Regions from separate parts of the Lysinibacillus sp. fkY74-1 genome, predicted to be linked through region 1. Evidence: riboswitches for the same ligand, from Rfam matches in the RefSeq annotation. Region 1 holds a riboswitch; each other region holds the start of a gene.
The links. A riboswitch is a leader RNA that binds a small molecule or an ion and turns the genes downstream of it on or off. The one in region 1 is predicted to bind cobalamin.
Positions count from the first base shown of each region.

Region 2: it holds a riboswitch for cobalamin, as region 1 does, so the genes downstream of both, cobT (nicotinate-nucleotide--dimethylbenzimidazole phosphoribosyltransferase) here and ACE1MS_RS13905 (energy-coupling factor ABC transporter permease) in region 1, are expected to answer to the same signal.
Region 3: it holds a riboswitch for cobalamin, as region 1 does, so the genes downstream of both, ACE1MS_RS10455 (hypothetical protein) here and ACE1MS_RS13905 (energy-coupling factor ABC transporter permease) in region 1, are expected to answer to the same signal.
Region 4: it holds a riboswitch for cobalamin, as region 1 does, so the genes downstream of both, ACE1MS_RS20890 (hypothetical protein) here and ACE1MS_RS13905 (energy-coupling factor ABC transporter permease) in region 1, are expected to answer to the same signal.

Region 1 is NZ_CP170173.1:2,836,421-2,840,950, forward strand. Features, by position in the region: gene cobJ (precorrin-3B C(17)-methyltransferase) at 1-484, opposite strand, end outside; gene ACE1MS_RS13900 ((2Fe-2S) ferredoxin domain-containing protein) at 489-860, opposite strand; cobalamin riboswitch at 1,003-1,184, opposite strand; cobalamin riboswitch at 1,443-1,627, shown strand; gene ACE1MS_RS13905 (energy-coupling factor ABC transporter permease) at 1,773-2,519, shown strand; gene ACE1MS_RS13910 (energy-coupling factor ABC transporter substrate-binding protein) at 2,521-2,793, shown strand; gene cbiQ (cobalt ECF transporter T component CbiQ) at 2,796-3,572, shown strand; gene ACE1MS_RS13920 (energy-coupling factor ABC transporter ATP-binding protein) at 3,569-4,417, shown strand.
Region 2 is NZ_CP170173.1:1,167,926-1,172,455, reverse strand. Features, by position in the region: gene ACE1MS_RS05430 (methionine gamma-lyase family protein) at 1-129, opposite strand, end outside; gene ACE1MS_RS05425 (trimeric intracellular cation channel family protein) at 474-1,079, shown strand; gene cobT (nicotinate-nucleotide--dimethylbenzimidazole phosphoribosyltransferase) at 1,156-2,211, opposite strand; cobalamin riboswitch at 2,303-2,479, opposite strand; gene ACE1MS_RS05415 (DMT family transporter) at 2,548-3,405, opposite strand; gene ACE1MS_RS05410 (hypothetical protein) at 3,675-4,070, shown strand; gene ACE1MS_RS05405 (rhodanese-like domain-containing protein) at 4,120-4,422, opposite strand; gene hfq (RNA chaperone Hfq) at 4,518-4,530, opposite strand, start outside.
Region 3 is NZ_CP170173.1:2,150,478-2,155,007, reverse strand. Features, by position in the region: gene ACE1MS_RS10460 (GTP-binding protein) at 1-785, shown strand, start outside; gene ACE1MS_RS10455 (hypothetical protein) at 894-1,652, opposite strand; cobalamin riboswitch at 1,885-2,068, opposite strand; gene ACE1MS_RS10450 (hypothetical protein) at 2,781-3,014, opposite strand; gene ACE1MS_RS10445 (DUF4190 domain-containing protein) at 3,248-3,511, opposite strand; gene ACE1MS_RS10440 (PH domain-containing protein) at 3,831-4,211, opposite strand; gene ACE1MS_RS10435 (hypothetical protein) at 4,314-4,460, shown strand; gene ACE1MS_RS10430 (hypothetical protein) at 4,488-4,530, shown strand, end outside.
Region 4 is NZ_CP170173.1:4,227,151-4,231,680, forward strand. Features, by position in the region: gene ACE1MS_RS20875 (MATE family efflux transporter) at 1-101, opposite strand, end outside; gene ACE1MS_RS20880 (tyrosine-protein phosphatase) at 251-1,015, opposite strand; gene ACE1MS_RS20885 (ABC transporter substrate-binding protein) at 1,151-2,101, opposite strand; gene ACE1MS_RS20890 (hypothetical protein) at 2,085-2,642, opposite strand; cobalamin riboswitch at 2,807-3,006, opposite strand; gene ACE1MS_RS20895 (glutathione peroxidase) at 3,109-3,654, opposite strand; gene ACE1MS_RS20900 (hypothetical protein) at 3,742-4,293, opposite strand; gene ytvI (sporulation integral membrane protein YtvI) at 4,384-4,530, shown strand, end outside.

The sequences.
Region 1 (4,530 bases):
CGGCCATTGCTGCAGCTTCCACACGCTTCGCAATTAAATTCCACGGAGTGAGGTGGTCACTTAAACTAATGGTACAAGCATCATGCATAATCGGTGCACCAAGTAAACTAGCACATGAATTGATGGCTGAAATACCCGGGACAATCTCGACTTCAATACCAGTTGCCTCTGTCCAGCCTAGCTCAATTAAAACTTCATACACTAATCCCGCCATACCATAAACGCCCGCATCTCCACTCGAAATGACCGAAACTATACTTCCTGCCTCTGCTTGACGAACTGCCTCCTGAGCACGGGACACTTCTTCTGTCATGCCTGTACTGACAATAGATTTTGCACTCACTAAATCTTGAATCAGCTCAACATAGGTTTTATAGCCTATGATCATATCACTTTGTTGTAAAGCCTCTACTGCACGTGTTGTAATATGCTTAAAGTCTCCAGGTCCAAAGCCTACTACGAAAATTTTCCCTTTTTGCGCCATGTTTTTACCCCTCTTTCACCTTTTCAATCCCTTTAATGGCTGTCGTTTGCGCTGTTCGCTGCAATGTCCCTTCCCGAAGTGTATAAACATGATCGCTATGTAAGGATTCATGATGCAAATCCTGTACAAGTGTTCTAGCATGCTCCGTTGATGGTACACGGTACCAATTCCCCTGGGGGTAAGCAATAACCACACAAGCATCCTTACATCGTCCATTACAGCGTGTTCTTGTCGTATGTATTTCTTTATCTAGTGCGTTTCGCTGTATTTCGTCCCGTATAGCTTGGGTAATTTCTTCTCCATCCTTGTTCATACAGCTACTGCCATTGCAAATAAAGAGATGTGTTTTCATCCCCTCTAAATTCCACGTTGTCATTTTATGTCTCCCCTCTTTTGCTTTTGGAAAAAGAAAAACCTTTACTCTCCCGAAGAGTAAAGGTTTGTAGAAGCCAAATAAAAACGAATAGACTGAAAGACAGATCCTCGCTTTTGCTTCAACTTCTCCCTCCGAAAAGTTTGCATGCACAATCTGATAAGCAGGTTTCCTGACTTAAGCTTCATTTTACTGTCGCACCTTCCCTAGTTTGCACAGGTGGCATTGCGATTTCATCAGCTATTACAGTAGCGGGGGCTGTATTGGACTTTCACCAATTTCCCTATTATCTCGAGTTTTTCGAGCACTTATCGACGTTTTATATGAAATTTTTAATTGTATATTTAATAGAAAACTGTCTTAATCATATCTTATTATTTTAAAATTTCAATATTTCTTTAAAAATTCATGACAAATTTATCAATTTTATCAGAGAATTTTTGGTTATTTAAAATTGGGGTTGTTCCCTTTTATTCTCAAAATCCTTAGTAATCAGAATTTTCGAAATTGATAGTCTATTTCAAAATTTTTATAAAAAAGTATAGCATATTTATGGAAATTCGTGGTACACTTTGTCGTGAAATCTCACAACTTACTATTTTTGGTGTAAAATGCTCGTCATTTTACTTAAAAGGGAAGCCGGTTCAAGTCCGGCGCGGTCCCGCCACTGTAATAGGGAGCTTTATAGAAAATGTCACTGTCCAATGGATGGGAAGACCTATAAAGTGTTGAACTAGAGCCAGGAGACCTGCCGAAAATATGTGATCGTTTCATCCTACGAGGATAGGTGTGCGGCTTAGCAGATGAGAATGTTATTTGCTTTTTTAGCTATGCACTTTTCCAACAACGGAAAAGTGCTTTTTTTATTACGCACGCTACATTCTAAAAATCTATTTATAGTTTGGAGGAAGAAAATTGAAGCTGTCTTGGTGGAAACTTAGTTATTTTGTATTGGCTTTTTTAATGGTGCCAAAACGTGCCTTCGCCATGCATATCATGGAAGGTTTTTTACCAATCGAATGGGCTATTTTTTGGTGGGTAATCTCCGTCCCATTTATTATTTTAGGATTGCGCTCTATTCGTAAAACAATCGAAGAAAACCCAGAAACAAAAATGATTCTGGGACTGTCTGGTGCATTTGCCTTTGTTCTATCAGCCTTAAAAATCCCTTCAGTTACAGGGAGCTGTTCACATCCAACAGGGGTAGGTCTCGGAACAGTCTTATTTGGACCGTTAGCGATGAGTGTCATCGGGACAATTGTTTTATTATTTCAATCTTTACTTTTAGCACATGGTGGAATCACAACATTAGGGGCTAATGCATTTTCGATGGCTATCGTAGGTCCGTTTATCGTCTACTTTGTATTTAAAGGGGCGCAAAAAATGGGGTTATCGTTTTCATTAGCTATTTTCTTTGCGGCTATGCTTGGGGATTTAGGTACATATGTGGTGACTTCTATTCAATTAGCACTTGCCTTCCCATCTGAAGTCGGTGGCTTTATGGCTTCATTTACAAAGTTCGCAAGTATTTTTGCCTTAACACAAATCCCGTTAGCTGTGAGTGAAGGGATATTAACAGTTATTGTCATGAACTTCTTGAAAAAATATAATATTAGCGAATTAAAGTCTTTACGTGTTTTCTCTACAAAGGAGGCGCACTAATATGAAACGAAATTTATTACTATTAGCGATTGTAGTGCTATTGGCCATTATCCCGCTCTTCGTCCAAAAGGGAGCAGAATTTGGCGGAGCTGATGGTGAAGCCGAAGCTGCCATTGGAGAGATTAATGCAGAGTATGAGCCATGGTTTGATAGTTTATGGGAACCGCCCAGTGGTGAAATTGAAAGCTTATTATTCGTGCTACAAGCAGCTATTGGTGCTGGTTTTATCGGCTACTTTATCGGCTATATGCGTGGCAAACATAAAGAAGGTTAAGAATGATGTTACTCATTGATAAGTATGCGTATCTCAATAAGCTAGCGTACGTTCATCCTCTAGAAAAAATGATATTTTCATTAGGACTACTTTTATTCACGCTTATTATGAGAGAGGAACGACTTTCACTCATTACATTTTTTGTAATGAGTGCTTTTATCATTTGGGGTGCGAAAATCCCACTAAAATACTATGCGAAGCTATTATTACTACCAGGATTTTTCTTATTCACAAGTCTCATCTCCATCCTAATTTCGATAGCGCCAGCAACGCATGTATTACCAGCCCATATGGGATCATTTACGTATATGAGCTGGACAATTTTTATTGGGAGAGCCAGTATCGCTACCGCACAGCAGCTATTCTTTATCGTACTCGGCAGTATAAGCTGCTTATATTTTTTAATTTTAACAACATCTGTACAAGAGATTTGTTATGTGCTTCGCCAATGGAGGCTCCCTCCTTTATTAGTTGAGTTAGTAGAACTCACCTATCGTTTTATTTTTATTTTTTTCGAAAGCATGCAAAAAATTCATTTAGCCCAGCAAGCCCGCCTTGGCCATCATTCACCCATGCAATGGTTACGTTCGATGTCTATGCTGATTACAGCGTTGTTTATTGAAATGTTTCAGCGTAGTCGAGAGCTTAACAATGCCATGCAGGCACGTGGCGGTGAAACGGTTTATTGGCACGAAACGGCCGTCTATAATAAAAAAAACTGGCTCGGCATGATGGCTATTTTTTTATTCCTTATCGTATATGGAGGATACTTCTCATGACAGCATATTATTTTCAACTGACTAATTTGTCTTATGCCTATGCAGATGGAACAAAGGCTTTGACAGATATTTCACTAGACATTCCAAAAGGGAAAAAAATCGCTATACTCGGTCATAATGGAGCAGGAAAATCCACTTTATTTCAACATCTTAATGGCATTTTGAAACCGACAGCCGGAACCATTTCATTTAATGGGAACGAACTTCAATATAGTAGAAAAGCATTAAAAGCACTTCGCCAACAGGTGGGAATTGTCTTTCAAGATGCTGATAATCAGCTTTTTTCAGGAACCGTTAAGCAAGATATAGCCTATGGTCCATTGAATTTAGGTTGGTCTACGGAAAAAATTGAAGAAAAAATAGCCTGGGCTGTGGCACAAACTGAAGTAACAGAGCTACTTGATAAACCGATTCACTTCTTAAGTGTAGGACAGAAAAAACGTGTGGCAATGGCAGGTGTATTAGCGATGGAACCGGCTGTCCTTTTATTAGATGAACCAACGGCTGGTCTTGATAGCTATTATGCTTCTCAGGTTTTTCAGTACTTAGCCAAATTAGAAGACTGTGAACGAACGATTATCGCTGCTACTCACGACATTTCCCTTGCCTATGAATGGGCGGATCACATCATCGTCATGGAGGCAGGAAACATTATTTATCATGGTGATCCTATCGCCCTGTTCTATGAAGAAGAATTGCTAAAACGGGCACATCTTGAACGACCATGGGTCTTTGAAATGACCATGGCTCTACAAAAAAAGAAATTATGGCAAGAAAATATTTCAGTTCCTCGCTCTAAGCATGACTTATTACAATTGATCGAACAGCTACCCGTTCAGGTTTAATAAGCATTATTAATAATAAAATAACGGACAGCTCATCCCTTTACTGTTCGATTTTTCAAATTGCGAAGAAAAATTTTCCTCATTTACGAAACTTTTCTATCGCTTATCCGTAT
Region 2 (4,530 bases), 1.7 Mb from region 1:
TGCCGCTAGCACTTTTTGTTGGTTATAAAACGCCATCTCTTCCACCCTAGCATGAAAAGGTCTCACTCTTTCTTCTATTGTTGCCGCTAAAGATAGCGTCGATGCTGATAAATTAGATGTAAACGTCATTCTTTTCTTCTCCATTTCACAATTGTCAAGCATATTATTCCGTAAACTTTATTCTATATCTAAATGGACCTCGATTATCCTAGGATTCCCTGATTGTCTACTTGTAATGAACGCTTATGACAGATGTTTTTCTTTATTTCATTAACATCTTATCAATTTGTATAGGTCCCTGTAAAACTTGCCTATTGTTTCTGAGTGAAATTTACGCTAAGCTAATGTGCGGACTTATTTCAAGAAGCGTATTTAATGTTTAATTTTGGCTATTAAATTCATAGATTTTGTTACTTACAGGATCTTTCAACTTTAGGAATGAGGTTCATTTATTGATAGAAGGGGTGAAAGGGATGGCTTGGGAAGTTTTTAGTATGATCGGTACAATTGCCTTTGCTATTTCTGGGGCAATTATTGCAATGGAAGAGGAATACGATTTATTCGGTGTTTATATACTCGGTATTGTCACTGCTTTTGGTGGAGGGGCTATTCGAAATTTACTTATCGGTCTACCTGTCACGACATTATGGGGACAGGATATGATGTTTCAAATTGCGCTTGCTGCAATTACCATATTTTTTATTTTTCCACATCATTTGATTCAACATTGGCATCGTTGGGGTAATTTTACAGATGCGATTGGTTTATCAGCATTTGCTATTCAAGGCGCACTCTACGCCGTAAAGCTGGATATGCCGATTAGTGCTGTCATCGTAGCTGCGGTCTTAACAGGGTCGGGTGGTGGTATCGTGCGTGATTTATTAGCTAGACGAAAACCACTTGTACTTCGTGACGAAGTCTATGGTGTGTGGGCTGCTCTCGCAGGGCTTGTTATTGGATTTGAAGTTTTTACAGGAGATATCTTCCTTTATATTTTATTTGCGGTAATTACAGCATTACGTATTCTTTCCTATATGATGAAATGGCGTTTACCTTTGCGAAGGTTGAATCGGGCATAGAGTCTATCATTGATAAAAAAAAACGAATAAGCGCAAATAGCTCTTTAACTATTTGCGCTTATTTGTTTTTCAGTAACTATTTAGCCAAAAGATTCGTTGCTTCTTCCAGTGTCACCATATTTTTCATCATTGAGCAAGCAGCATCTAATAGAGGAAAGGCTAGGGCTGCACCTGAACCTTCTCCTAACCGCATATTCATATGCAGCATCGGTTCCACTCCCAACAATTCAGCGGCTATTTTAGCTCCGGGTTCCTCCGAAGCATGAGAAGGTATGATAAAGTCCTTTACTTTCGGTTCAATTTGATAAGCTATAAGCGCAGCAATAGTCGAAATAAAACCATCAATCACAACAGGTTTTCGGTGACTTGCGGCAGCAAGTATAATACCAGCCATAGCCCCAATCTCTAGCCCTCCAACTTTAGCTAGTACATCAATGATATCGTTAGGATTTGGTTGGTTAAGCATAATTGCTTTTTCAATGACCGCTGCTTTATGAGCAATTCCTCCTTGACCAACACCTGCTCCAAACCCGGTTATTTGAATAGGGTCATAGCCAGTCAAAACAGCTAAGATTGCTGTGCTCGGCGTTGTATTACCAATGCCCATCTCACCTGTTCCAAGTAGGTTGGCCCCTTTTGTAATTTCGTCTGTTGCCACACGAATCCCCACTTCTATGGATTGAATAGCCTCCTCTCTAGACATAGCAGGGCCCTGTGCTATATTACCTGTTCCATATTTCACCTTTTGGATGATTACGTCCGCATTGAGAGGGATATCCTCCTTAACTCCAACATCTACCGTTACAACTTTGGTATTGGTCACACTTGCAATTGCACAAACACCTGTACCTCCCTTCGGAAAATTCAATGTTTGAAATAAAGTAACCTCTTGAGGATTCGGCGTCACGCCTTCTTCACAAACTCCATGATCTGCTGCACAGACAATCATCACCTTTTTATCAATCATCGGATATAACTGGCCTGTAATTCCAGATAGTTGCACAGCAATGGACTCCAATTTCCCTAAGCTTCCTGGAGGCTTACAAAGAATATCTATTCGTTTTCTTGCTTGCTCCCTACTATTTTTATCAGCGCCTTGAATGTTTTGAATCGTGTCATGTAATAATTGCATTGTCATTTCTCCTCTCGTTCTTCATGAAGACAAAATAAAAGCCTGTAGTTTATTGTCATGACAAATAAACTACAGACTTTTCCATCATCTATATTCTTAAAGCAAATAGGCAGGTCTCCTGGCTTAAGTTCAACATTTCATAGTACCTTCCCAGCAATGAGCTAGTGGTCTTCACTATTAAACTCCCTTTTACAGTGGCGGGTCCGCTAAAGTTTTTCACTTTATTCCCTATTCTCCCTTAATGGGCACCTAATGCTTATATTAAACTACTTTTAATCTACGACAGAGTATTTTTTCTGTCAATATTTGAATGCGTTACTTGTATCATTTCTTCGGCTACCTATTTTTTTCTAGCTCACTTAGCAATGTTGACCCTAATAATAGTATCGCTCCTATTAGTTGTAGTAGCGTCATTTTTTCTCCAATAAACATCGTTGAAATGACTAATGATGTCAGTGGATCTATATAGCTAAGGATGGCTATACTTTGCCCTTTCAGCTTTGACATGCCCCAAAAGAACAATAAAAATCCAACTCCTGCATGGACAATACCTAATACTATTAATAGTAAGACTGACTTAAAACTGATTGTCATGACCTGAAATCCTGTTGTCCCAAGTATATAAAAACAAAGGAAAAATGCTGCTAAAGCTAGTTGAATTAATGTATTTCCTGGTTCTTTTATGTTACCTATACATTTATTTGTAAATGTTAGAGCTGTGTAAAAGCATGCGGCGATAAGACCGTAGACAATGCCAATAAATTGTTTACTGTCCCCAGTGCCTTGACTTTGGACAATCAAATAAAGTCCGATAAGGGCCACACAGACATACATCATTTTTCTGCCAACTAGCTTCTCCTTTAAGATAATTGGAGATAAACAGATAACGAGTACTGGTGCAACATAATAACTAAGTGCAGCATTAGCAATTGTTGTTTCTTTATAAGCCTGAAATAAAAAAATCCAATTCCCACATAAGGCAACACTAGAAAGTACTAATTTCCACTTATTTTTGAGAATACTTCTTTTCGTAAAGCTTTCCTTTTTATAAATAAAAATCACTATCAAAAAACAAGCACCAATTAAGCTCATCCAAAAAGCGATTTCACTTGAAGATAAAGGTATATACTTGGCAAAAACACCAACTGCGCCAAAAATAATCATGGATAATACAAACGCTAATTTTCCGCTCATTACAATTCCTACTTTCTACGTATAAGTATTAACCTACACAGTAGAATCTATTGAAAATGAGCAAACTGTTATTGTATGCCTTACCAGTAGATTCTACTGTAAAGACATTGTTGGGGGTGCTATTGAACGAAACATACAAATCCCTCCTTCACCGATATAATTGTAACATATTTCAGAAAATTAAAGAGTATGTTTTATAGATAAAGGGAAAATGAATCACTAATTACTTCATTAGGTAAGGATAAAATTTTCTTTAAGGAGGAGTTAGAGTGCACGCAAGAGAATTAAGAAACGCTATTGCAGAGACTTGTGAAAACTATGATAGTCAATATGCGCAGTTAGTAAAACCGATTAATCAGTTATTAATGAATGTTGATGCTTTCATCAGTGAAGGAACGGCGTATGTCATTATAGAAAATTTGAAATTATATTATAGTGGAGATAAATACATGGCGGAATGTCACTTCGATGAGAGTGAAAATTTCTTACAGGATGGCATTGAGCTTCTAAAAAAGGGAGACCTGGCGAATGGCGCTTTACAAATATACGGTGCTGGTTTAAATTTTGCCAGTTATGCTTCAAAGGTTCGGGGGCAAAAAAATGTGAACCCGTACATGAACTTTGAAAAAAACTTTAGCCTCATCATGGACTCACTCCAAAAATAAGCACATGAAAAAAGAAAGAGTATACACTCTTTCTTTTTTCATTATGTCATTATTTAAATTCTAATTCGCCATCGTAAGCTAACATGCCACCTTCTAGGTTTGTCACATCAAATCCTTGTGCTTCTAAATAAGAACAAGCATTAGCTGAACGGCCACCAGCCTTACAAACGATAATATATGGCTTTGTTTCATCTAATTCCTCTAGACGTTCTGGGATTGTCCCAAGAGCGATATGCTGAGCGCCAGGAATCATGCCGTGTGCTACTTCATCCTCTTCACGAACATCAATAATATATAGGTCTTCATTTGCATCTAATAGTTCTAATAATTGTGTTGTTTCCATTGATTTCATCAAACTCGTCCTCCAAATATCTATTTCCTTTATCATTATAGCCTGAAGCAAAAAAAACAGCCAGTGTGGAGTACACTAACTGTTTAACAATCTTTTTATGCTTCTGTC
Region 3 (4,530 bases), 690 kb from region 1:
TTGACGTGTTATTGAAACGTTTTGCATTACACATTTCTTTTGGAGAGCCGCAAATATTATATATGGAGACAATTGGGACAACCGTTACAGGCTACGGTCATTTTGAGCCACTCAAGCATTATGCAGAGGTTCATTTATTAATGGAGCCTAATGAACGCGGAGCAGGAATTACCTTTAGTAATGCCTGTCATGCCGATGATTTATCAGTGGGCAACCAGCGTCTCGTTGAGAAGCACTTGTTTGAGCGTGATCATCACGGCTTACTCACAGGCTACGCCGTCACAGATATTCATTTTACGCTATTAACGGGGCGTGGTCACAATGAGCATACCTCTGGTGGTGATTTCCGAGAAGCTACTTTCCGAGCACTACGTCAAGGACTAGAACAAGCACAGAACATCCTGCTTGAGCCATATTATCGCTTTAAAATGAAAGCTTCCAATGATTTTATTGGCCGTATGATGACTGACATTCAACAGGCTGCCGGCACATTCGACGACCCAGACCTCACCGAAACTGACGTTGTTTTGACAGGACGTGCACCTGTAGCAACCTTTATGAGCTATAGCACAATCTTTGCTGCCTATACCAATGGGAAAGGCTCACTTACCCTCCAATTTGATGGCTATGATGTGTGTCATAATGCAGAAGAAGTAATAGCCCAGATAGGCTATGATAAAAATGCGGACCCTGAATACAGTTCTTCCAGCATTTTTTGCGCTAAAGGCAAAGGCTATACTGTCCCTTGGCAAGAGGCTCAAGCAGCCATGCACTTTCAGGGATAAGTCAAGTAAAGTATTTGCAAGGACGGTGTGTTAGGCTAATAGCCTCAGATGAAGCATGATACGCTGGCATAAATAAAACAAGCCCCCCGCTTCATGGAGGGCTTGTTTTCATATCGCACCGACAGCTTTCTTTGAGGGCTTATGGACCTGATAAGCAGGTTCAACCACCACATAGCCCTGCGTATTAGTGAAGTCGATTAAAACTTTACCAGGCTGACTTTTTAATATTTGTAGTTGATCAATTAATGTTAACAATAGCTCATGGCCGTTCCCTCGTGGATGCCAATTTAAGTGATCACCATTTAACTCCTGAACCGCATCCAGAAATTGTTTATATTCCTGCTGCGCGAATGCGATTAGTTGATCCTGATGAGAAATTTCCATTAAATCATTTATATAAGTTTCATAAAAACGTATAACAATGGAGCATAGTAAATCATTGACACGTGCAGCGCTTAACACGGGATTGGGCTCTTGTGAAAGGCGATCAAGGTTAGGCTTTGCTCGTGTTGAATCAATGCGTGTAATTAAGTGATACGGCTCCCCGTTCACCTCATATATAATAGGGTTCGTCGGCATATACATCATAAAGCTATTCGTCTTCGTTTTCAGTTGATCCGTTAACGTTGCCAGAGCAAAAAGATGGCCTTCTACCTCACCATTTCTTATCCAAATAATGTCTTTATTATATAAAATTCGCTCAAAAAAGCGGTTGTTGCGAATCAGCTTCGTTGCTAATAATTGATCAATCAGTGATTCAACCACCATTCTTGTTTTCGCTTTTTTAGCAATTTCTGTCCTTGGCTGCTTACAAATGGTCATATCTACAAAAGGCGTTTCCTGTGTTATCGTTGCATGAATATTCATCCTATGTGCATCCCCTTTGCGTACATATTTTCAAAACAAAAAGGACTTCCTTCTATGTTTGAGGAAATCCTTCGCTTTAATGTGATTCATCACACAATGCCAAACAAACCCTAAGTAAATGTGAAGGAGTTCGAAAATGAACCCTTTCATGAACTTTGGGCGTTTGACGTACTGTGACGAACAGAGCATTCTGTTTTGTCAACATGCCACCTCCTATTCCTCGTAGGTTTATGGTGTGTACTCATAACAGGCAGGTATCCTGACTCATGGTCATCGCCACTTTTCCCCTTCCCATCATTTGACAGTGGTTGCTGAAAAGTCGCTCACATTTACAGTTGCGGGACAGTGTCGGATTCACACCGACTTCCCTTTTAAGCAAATTGCACGCAATTTACACCTATTACTACACGCTATTCAATTGTCATAGGAATCGGGTGTACTCCACATTCCTATTAGATTACTAAAATCAATTGTAAAGTAGTGGATTTCTAAAGTCAAATATCACAATATTTTCCAAACCATTTCTTCACTTAATCTTACAAACTCTGAAATTCTGACAACATGTCTTCCTATTTACTTTGATGGTATGATACTTCCTCAGCTTCATGCGGGTCATCTCTTTCGAAATCCCCTCGGATTCTCTACGCAGCATAATACTGAATAGCTTCAATTTCTTTACCGCTATACGTTCTGGTCTTTTCCAACGAATCAGCAAAATGGTCGTCTTTTTCACATATTAAATCAACGAAACTAGTTAATGTTTTCTCCTAATACGTCCTTTACCGAATATCTTCTTTTTAACATCCGTATCACCTTCATCTATTTTTCGGCGTATATACTCGCATGAGAATAAATTTTAGCGAATGATTAACGGCTTTTAAAAAAGGAGTTACGACACTTTTATTTTAGGTTATTAGTTATGTAATATTTGATAAAATAAGTTACGAGCGCAGGGGATTCCTGCGCTCATTTTTTTAACGCAAAACCGCGAGTTAAATCGGGATAAGACACTTGCATCATTTTGAAATACTAACATAAACAACCTATAAACGCACCTCAGACAAACCTATACGCACAACTACGCGATTCAACGATTCTCGCTACATCTGACAGCGTTGAGTGATGTAACTAAAGAGTAATAACTTCACCAGAGTATTGTCTTAATTGTTCAATGGCTACTGTTACGGCTACTTCCTCAGTCTCAATCAAACTCAATCCTTTTTTAATAGGACTCCAAAATTCATATCCGCAGTCTTCTTGCCACATATATACTTCTGTTGTAAAAAGACCATCTCTCCGTTTTATAATTTGAACTTTATATTGATGACTTGGAGACATTATTTCCTTTAGCATCTGTTCCATCGTTTCACCATCTTTACAAATAGTAATGTGTATAACTATTATTCTTCAAAAAGAAAAAAAGCTTTGAGCAAAATCTTAAAAACAGGGGGCTTGGGAAGGTCATGCATTTTCAACACAAAAAAAGAGGTTTATGGTGTGTATTCGTAACAGGCTGGTATCCTGACTCATGGCCATTTCCACTTTTCCTCTTCCCGTCCAACTTAAAACGGTATTTTCTAAGGTCAAATACTAAGCTAAACACCAGTAATTGAATAAAAAAGGATAATAGACAATACTGCAAAGGTTTGAATGATAATCCCGATCACGCTACAAATTAAACCAGAAATTGCCAAACCTCTGCCATTTTCATTTCTTTTAGCAATTTCCTTTGTTGCCATTCTTGATAAAACTACTCCGAAAATCCCAAGAACTAATCCAATAAATGGTACGATGATAGAAAGAATACCAAGCGTTAATGAAATGATAGATTTATTATTCATTTCAATTTTTTCAACCATTTCCCTCAACCCCCAACAATCTAATGTTACGAATCACACTTCTTCAAAAAACAGTTCCATCCATTGAATTCTATCAATATTATTGAAATATATCTATTATTTTACAATATAAAAGGTTATGCGTAAGGTAGAACCAGTCAGCGTTTCTTTGCTAATTTCTAAGCTCTGTGCGCTTGCTCCCTAATTGGAACGGGGCGACAGCAACACCCCTCACATAGTAATTTCCCCATCCCTATTCCCCCTTTCTAAGCACAGCCAAAAAAGCCTCGCATCTATGCGGGCTTTGTATGTGATTCGTGATTTTGGCTTTATTTCATTATTACGAGACTAAAACATACTGCGCTAAAACACTTTGCACTTTATAAATATTGGTCGCCTTATTGAAGCTTTTTTGGATAGGTAGCGAACTGCCTGATACCCATATTTTTAGCTCTGCGTCTAAATCAAATGTACCAGCCGTTTCTACTGAAAAATGAATAATATTTTTATAGGGGATCGAATGGTATTCCGTTTTCTTACCAGTAACTCCTTGCTTATCAATGAGGATTAATCGTTTATTCGTAAAAATAAATATGTCTCTAATAATTTTATAGGCATTTTTGATGGTTTCGTTTGGAATTAATAAATCTTTGACCTCCTCCTGTAATTTTTCAAAATTCACCTCGCTTGCATTGCCGATTAATCCATCAAATAAGCCCATTCTTTATCCCCTTTCAGCTTTTGTTTGTTTAATATATTATGAAGAGAACCGGGCTACGACTCCAAGTTTTGGTATTATTTTTTCTGTAAGGAGGGGGGTTCATTGCGAGCATTCCTATTTATTATCATGTCCCTCCTAGCTACAGTTGTTTTAGGCTGTACGGATAAAGAGCTAGCAGTGGGCAAATTGGCGAAGGTCAGCATTTCTAACGGCGAAGGATTTGACACTGTGAATACTGATTTTATCTAAGAATATGAGGATGAAGAGTCTCTTGAAATGTTCCATGAAGTCATTACTACTGCTGTGAGAAATAAGGGAA
Region 4 (4,530 bases), 1.4 Mb from region 1:
AGCATAAAAGTATCGGCTAGTCCCATTAACATAAATAAAAATACTTCTAAAAAGATAGGCCATGTTAAATGGAATAGACTTAACTTATTCGTTCCTTTCATTGTGTCTGCCAATACCTTCACTTCTCCTACACTTTTCTTAAAAATCTATTGTATCTTATCATAAAATTTCAGACTGTAAAGAGATTTATAGGAAGACAGCGCTTCCACATAAAAAATCCCTCTCACTAAATTTGTGAAAGGGTTTTTATTTAAATTAAGCAAAAGGACTGTAATTGCTCACGCTTATCGGCTGTTAGGCCAAACTCCTGCTCCAAAAAGGCTGTCTTTGAGCCATAACGATGATCCATAGCGTCAAGTGCTGCCTGTAAGTAGTCTTCACGAGCAGACATTAAAGCATAAAATTGCTGTAATTCTTGTTCGTTATATTGGTGCTCAATCGTTTGAGCCATTCTTTCTACCATGGGACGCAAATGGATATTCGTATCTAAATAATCTTCCATAATAGTTTCCTCAGGTACATCTAAAGCCAATAAAATAAGAGCTCCGCCAATTCCTGTTCGGTCTTTTCCAACTGCGCAATGATGGACTAGTCCTAAATTATCAGGGTTTTGTATCGTCAACATTAATTCCTTAAAAGAGGGATTATGGAAAGGCATTTGTGCATAAAAGTCCTTGAACATATCAGCGTTAACTACTTTATAAAACTCTCTACCACCTGTATTTGTTGGCATTTCAAAAGCATGCTTTCCCTTCGCCGGGATTTGAATATATCGAGTTTGTGGAAATACAGGATTAGGGTTATGTTGTACTTCATTCGTGTCACGATAATCAAAAATTGTTTTAATACCTAATGTTTCAAATAATTCTTTATCTGTCGATGTCATTTTACCAAGTGCGGCGGAGCGATAAAATAAGCCCTCCCTTATAACACGCCCATCTCTCGTTTGATACCCCCCCATATCTCGGAAATTATAAACGGCCTCAAACGAAATATTTTTTTGTACTTGCTTCACTGAACTACACCTCCCTATATTAATAAGTGTTCTTATCTTTATTCTATCGAACAAACTACATGAATACCAATTTTCACACTAGGTAATAAAATAAAAAATGCTAGCTGTAATAAACAACTAGCATTTTCTACGATCTTATTTATATAACTCTGGATACACAGCTTTAGCAACTAGCTCAACTGCTTCACCGATACGCGGACCTGGGCGATTTGAGATATCTGTGTCAAGGGGTTGAACTGCCTTATTTTGAATAGCTGATACCGTACTCCACCCATCACGAGCAAGGATTTCTCCAATTGGATTTTCTGTATAGTTGACTGTTGTTAAAATGACGTCTGGATTTCTCGCAATAACATCTTCCTCAGATACTAGCTTCCAGCCATTTAAATCTGCAAACACATTCTTTACATTTGCCGTATTTAGTATTTCTTGTTGGAAAGTGCTAGAGCCTGCTGTATATATTTCTGGCTTTGGACTAATCTCTAAATAAACATTTTTGGGTGTTTTTACTTCTTTAACCTTTGTTTTCACATCAGCGATTTTTGCTTTAATTTCTTCGTTTAATGCCTTTCCTTTATCCTTCACATCCATAACGGCAGCAATTTGTTCGATATCTCCATATACATCATCGAATGTAGCCGCTGATTGAATAACAAACACTTTAATTCCTGCATCTTCGAGTGGCTTAAGTGCATCCTTCTTACCAATCGTATACGCAATCACAACATCTGGCTTTAACGCTATAATTCGCTCACTGTTATAATTCACAGTATCAGAAACACGTTCGATTTTTTGAGCTGCTTCTGGATAAGTATCATATTCAGTGGCACCTACAATTTTATCGCCAACCCCTAGTGCAAATAGAATTTCTGTGTTACTAGGTTGTAAAGACACAACTGTTTTTGGCACTTCCTTAAACTCTATTTCCACACCACGATCATCGGTTACTTTATAACTTGTTTGCTCAATCTTTTGTTCATCTTGAGACACATCCTTATTTTTTGTATCTCCCGCGGTACCACAACCTGCTAAAACGAGCGCTAGCAATAAGACCGATAGCCAGTGTAAATTAAATAGTTTCTTCATTATTATTCACCTTTTTCTTTTTCATTGGATAGGATTTACTCATAAACGGAATTTCAGCTATTCCGGCTTGTTGATTCATATAGACAGCCATTACAAAACATACATTGGCTAATAAGCCTAAATAATCAAAGAGAATAGACGGCACCTCTTGTTCTTCTGAAACCTTGTGTAAAGTTCGATACGATTTTTTCGCCTCACTACGGCAAAGATGTAGAGCAGCCGCCGCCTCTGTTCCTTGAGGTAAAACAAAATTTTGAATCTCATCCTTCACATGACGAACATAAAAATCATAGCGCGCACTTAACCAGGATAGATCTTCATCTGTAACTGCTAGCTTTCCACGAACAGAGCCATTAACATGATAAGCCATAGGTAAAATCTGCATTAAATCATCTGCAACAGCCTGGACATCCTCTTTCTTCACTACAGCTAGTGCAACCCCTATATGCGTTGTTAAACTATCTGTGCGAATCTCAAAATCGACAGTTGAAGCCCTCTCACGCATAAAAGGATAACAAGAATAACGTGCATCTTTTTTCAATCTACTATCCCCCCATTTTTCCAAATGAAAATTCTCGCTTGTTCAGTACATAAAAAAACGTCGCTCCTCACGCAAAGGAACGACGAAAATAACATAATGATTGTCATACAAACACGACACTGCCTATGTATTTGCCGTATATCCTCCTAGCTTCCGAAGAGTTGTTATACGTTCAAATAAAGGTCGGTCTCCTGGCTTGTACAATGCTATTATATGAAATATATAATAGCTATAAAGAACCTTCCCATTTCCTACGAAACAGTGGCTAATCTTTATAATGGCTGTACTTACAGTTGCGGAAACAGCTTCGGCTTTTACCGAATTCCCGATTATGCTAGCAAGCACCTTTATTCTGCAAGAATAATTCACTTGTAATGCAGTTTATCATAGATTGATAGGAAAAAATAGTTACGTACAAAAAGGATACTCGTTTTATAGGCGATATCATAGCATTAAAGTTACTCGACTATAATACTTTTTCAATTGCTTGCTCAATATCAAGCTGTGAGTCTGTAGGCTCAAAGCGAGCTACGGTTTTTCCGCTTGCATCTACTAAAAATTTAGTAAAATTCCAGCGAATATTTCGACCATCTAAGAAACTTGGAGCAAATTGAACGATCGCCTCAGCCAGCATTTTCTCCTGCATGCTTGCTTTCCCGAATTCACGGAAATCGACTTCATGTTTTAAATAATTAAATAAAGGATGTGTCGTCTCACCATTTACTTGGATAAGCTCAAAAATGGGGAATGTAACTCCGTAGTTTACTTTACAAAGATGCGCAGTTTCCTCTCCATCTTCTGGATTTTGGTGGCCAAATTGATCGCAAGGAAAACCTAGAACGACAAAATTATTTTTTCCATATTTATCGTACATTTTTTGTAAGTCTTCAAATTGATATGTAAATCGGCACTGATTAGCTGTATTAACTATTAGCAATGTTTTTCCGCGAAATGTTTCCATTGATAAAATTTCACCATTCGGCTTTCGTACTAAATAATTATAAATGCTCATTCCCTAACCCCTTTTGTTTTTTTCATATATTATAATTGACTATTCTCCAATAACCAAAGAGTTTGCACAAAAAACACCATCTCGTTACTAGGAACGGATGGCTGACTTATATTTCTTTTTATATTTAACATTTTGCTCTTCATTAATTAATCGATGTGCTATGTCTAATAATTTAGAATCACTCGTATGATCATATAATTTTTTTAAGGATACAATAATATCATAGCGAATGAGAGTAGGATGCTTCTCATCTAAACAAGTTTGAAATCTCTTGGCTAAAAAAGATACAACTAAATCGCTTTGTACTTGGCCTGCTAAACCAATTTTCCAAATAGCTTGTAATGTATGCCTTGCCGTGACAGGCTTATCATCATAGGTCACAGCCCAAATCTTTAAAAAATCTTCCAATACTCTTTCTTCGGGATCACTGTTTGCAGCTAAAGCACATAAAATTTGCGCGGCAAGTGCACGGGCATGGCCATTTTTATATGTAAGTGCTTGTACAAGCTGTTCCCACACTGCATATGTCCAATCTACGGGCTCCTGCAGAATTTTCATCAGTTCCTCGTAAGATTCATATTGTATATCTCGATTACGCTCTGTTAGATTATTAAAAAGTTGCAAAATCTCTTTTTCCATAATTTATCCCTACCTTTATTGTTTCAGAACGTCATTAAACTTTATTTATGGTACACTTAACTTAATTTTTTTCGCAAAGAAGGTGAGTTTATGAATAAATTTAATGCTAGGAAATTGATTTTTCGATTGCTAGTGATTCTGTCCCTAATTATAGCTGCTTATTTTATTATTCCTGTATCTATGCCGTTAATATTAGCAGCTATTAGCGCATTTTTCCTTGAACCGATCGTCATGTTC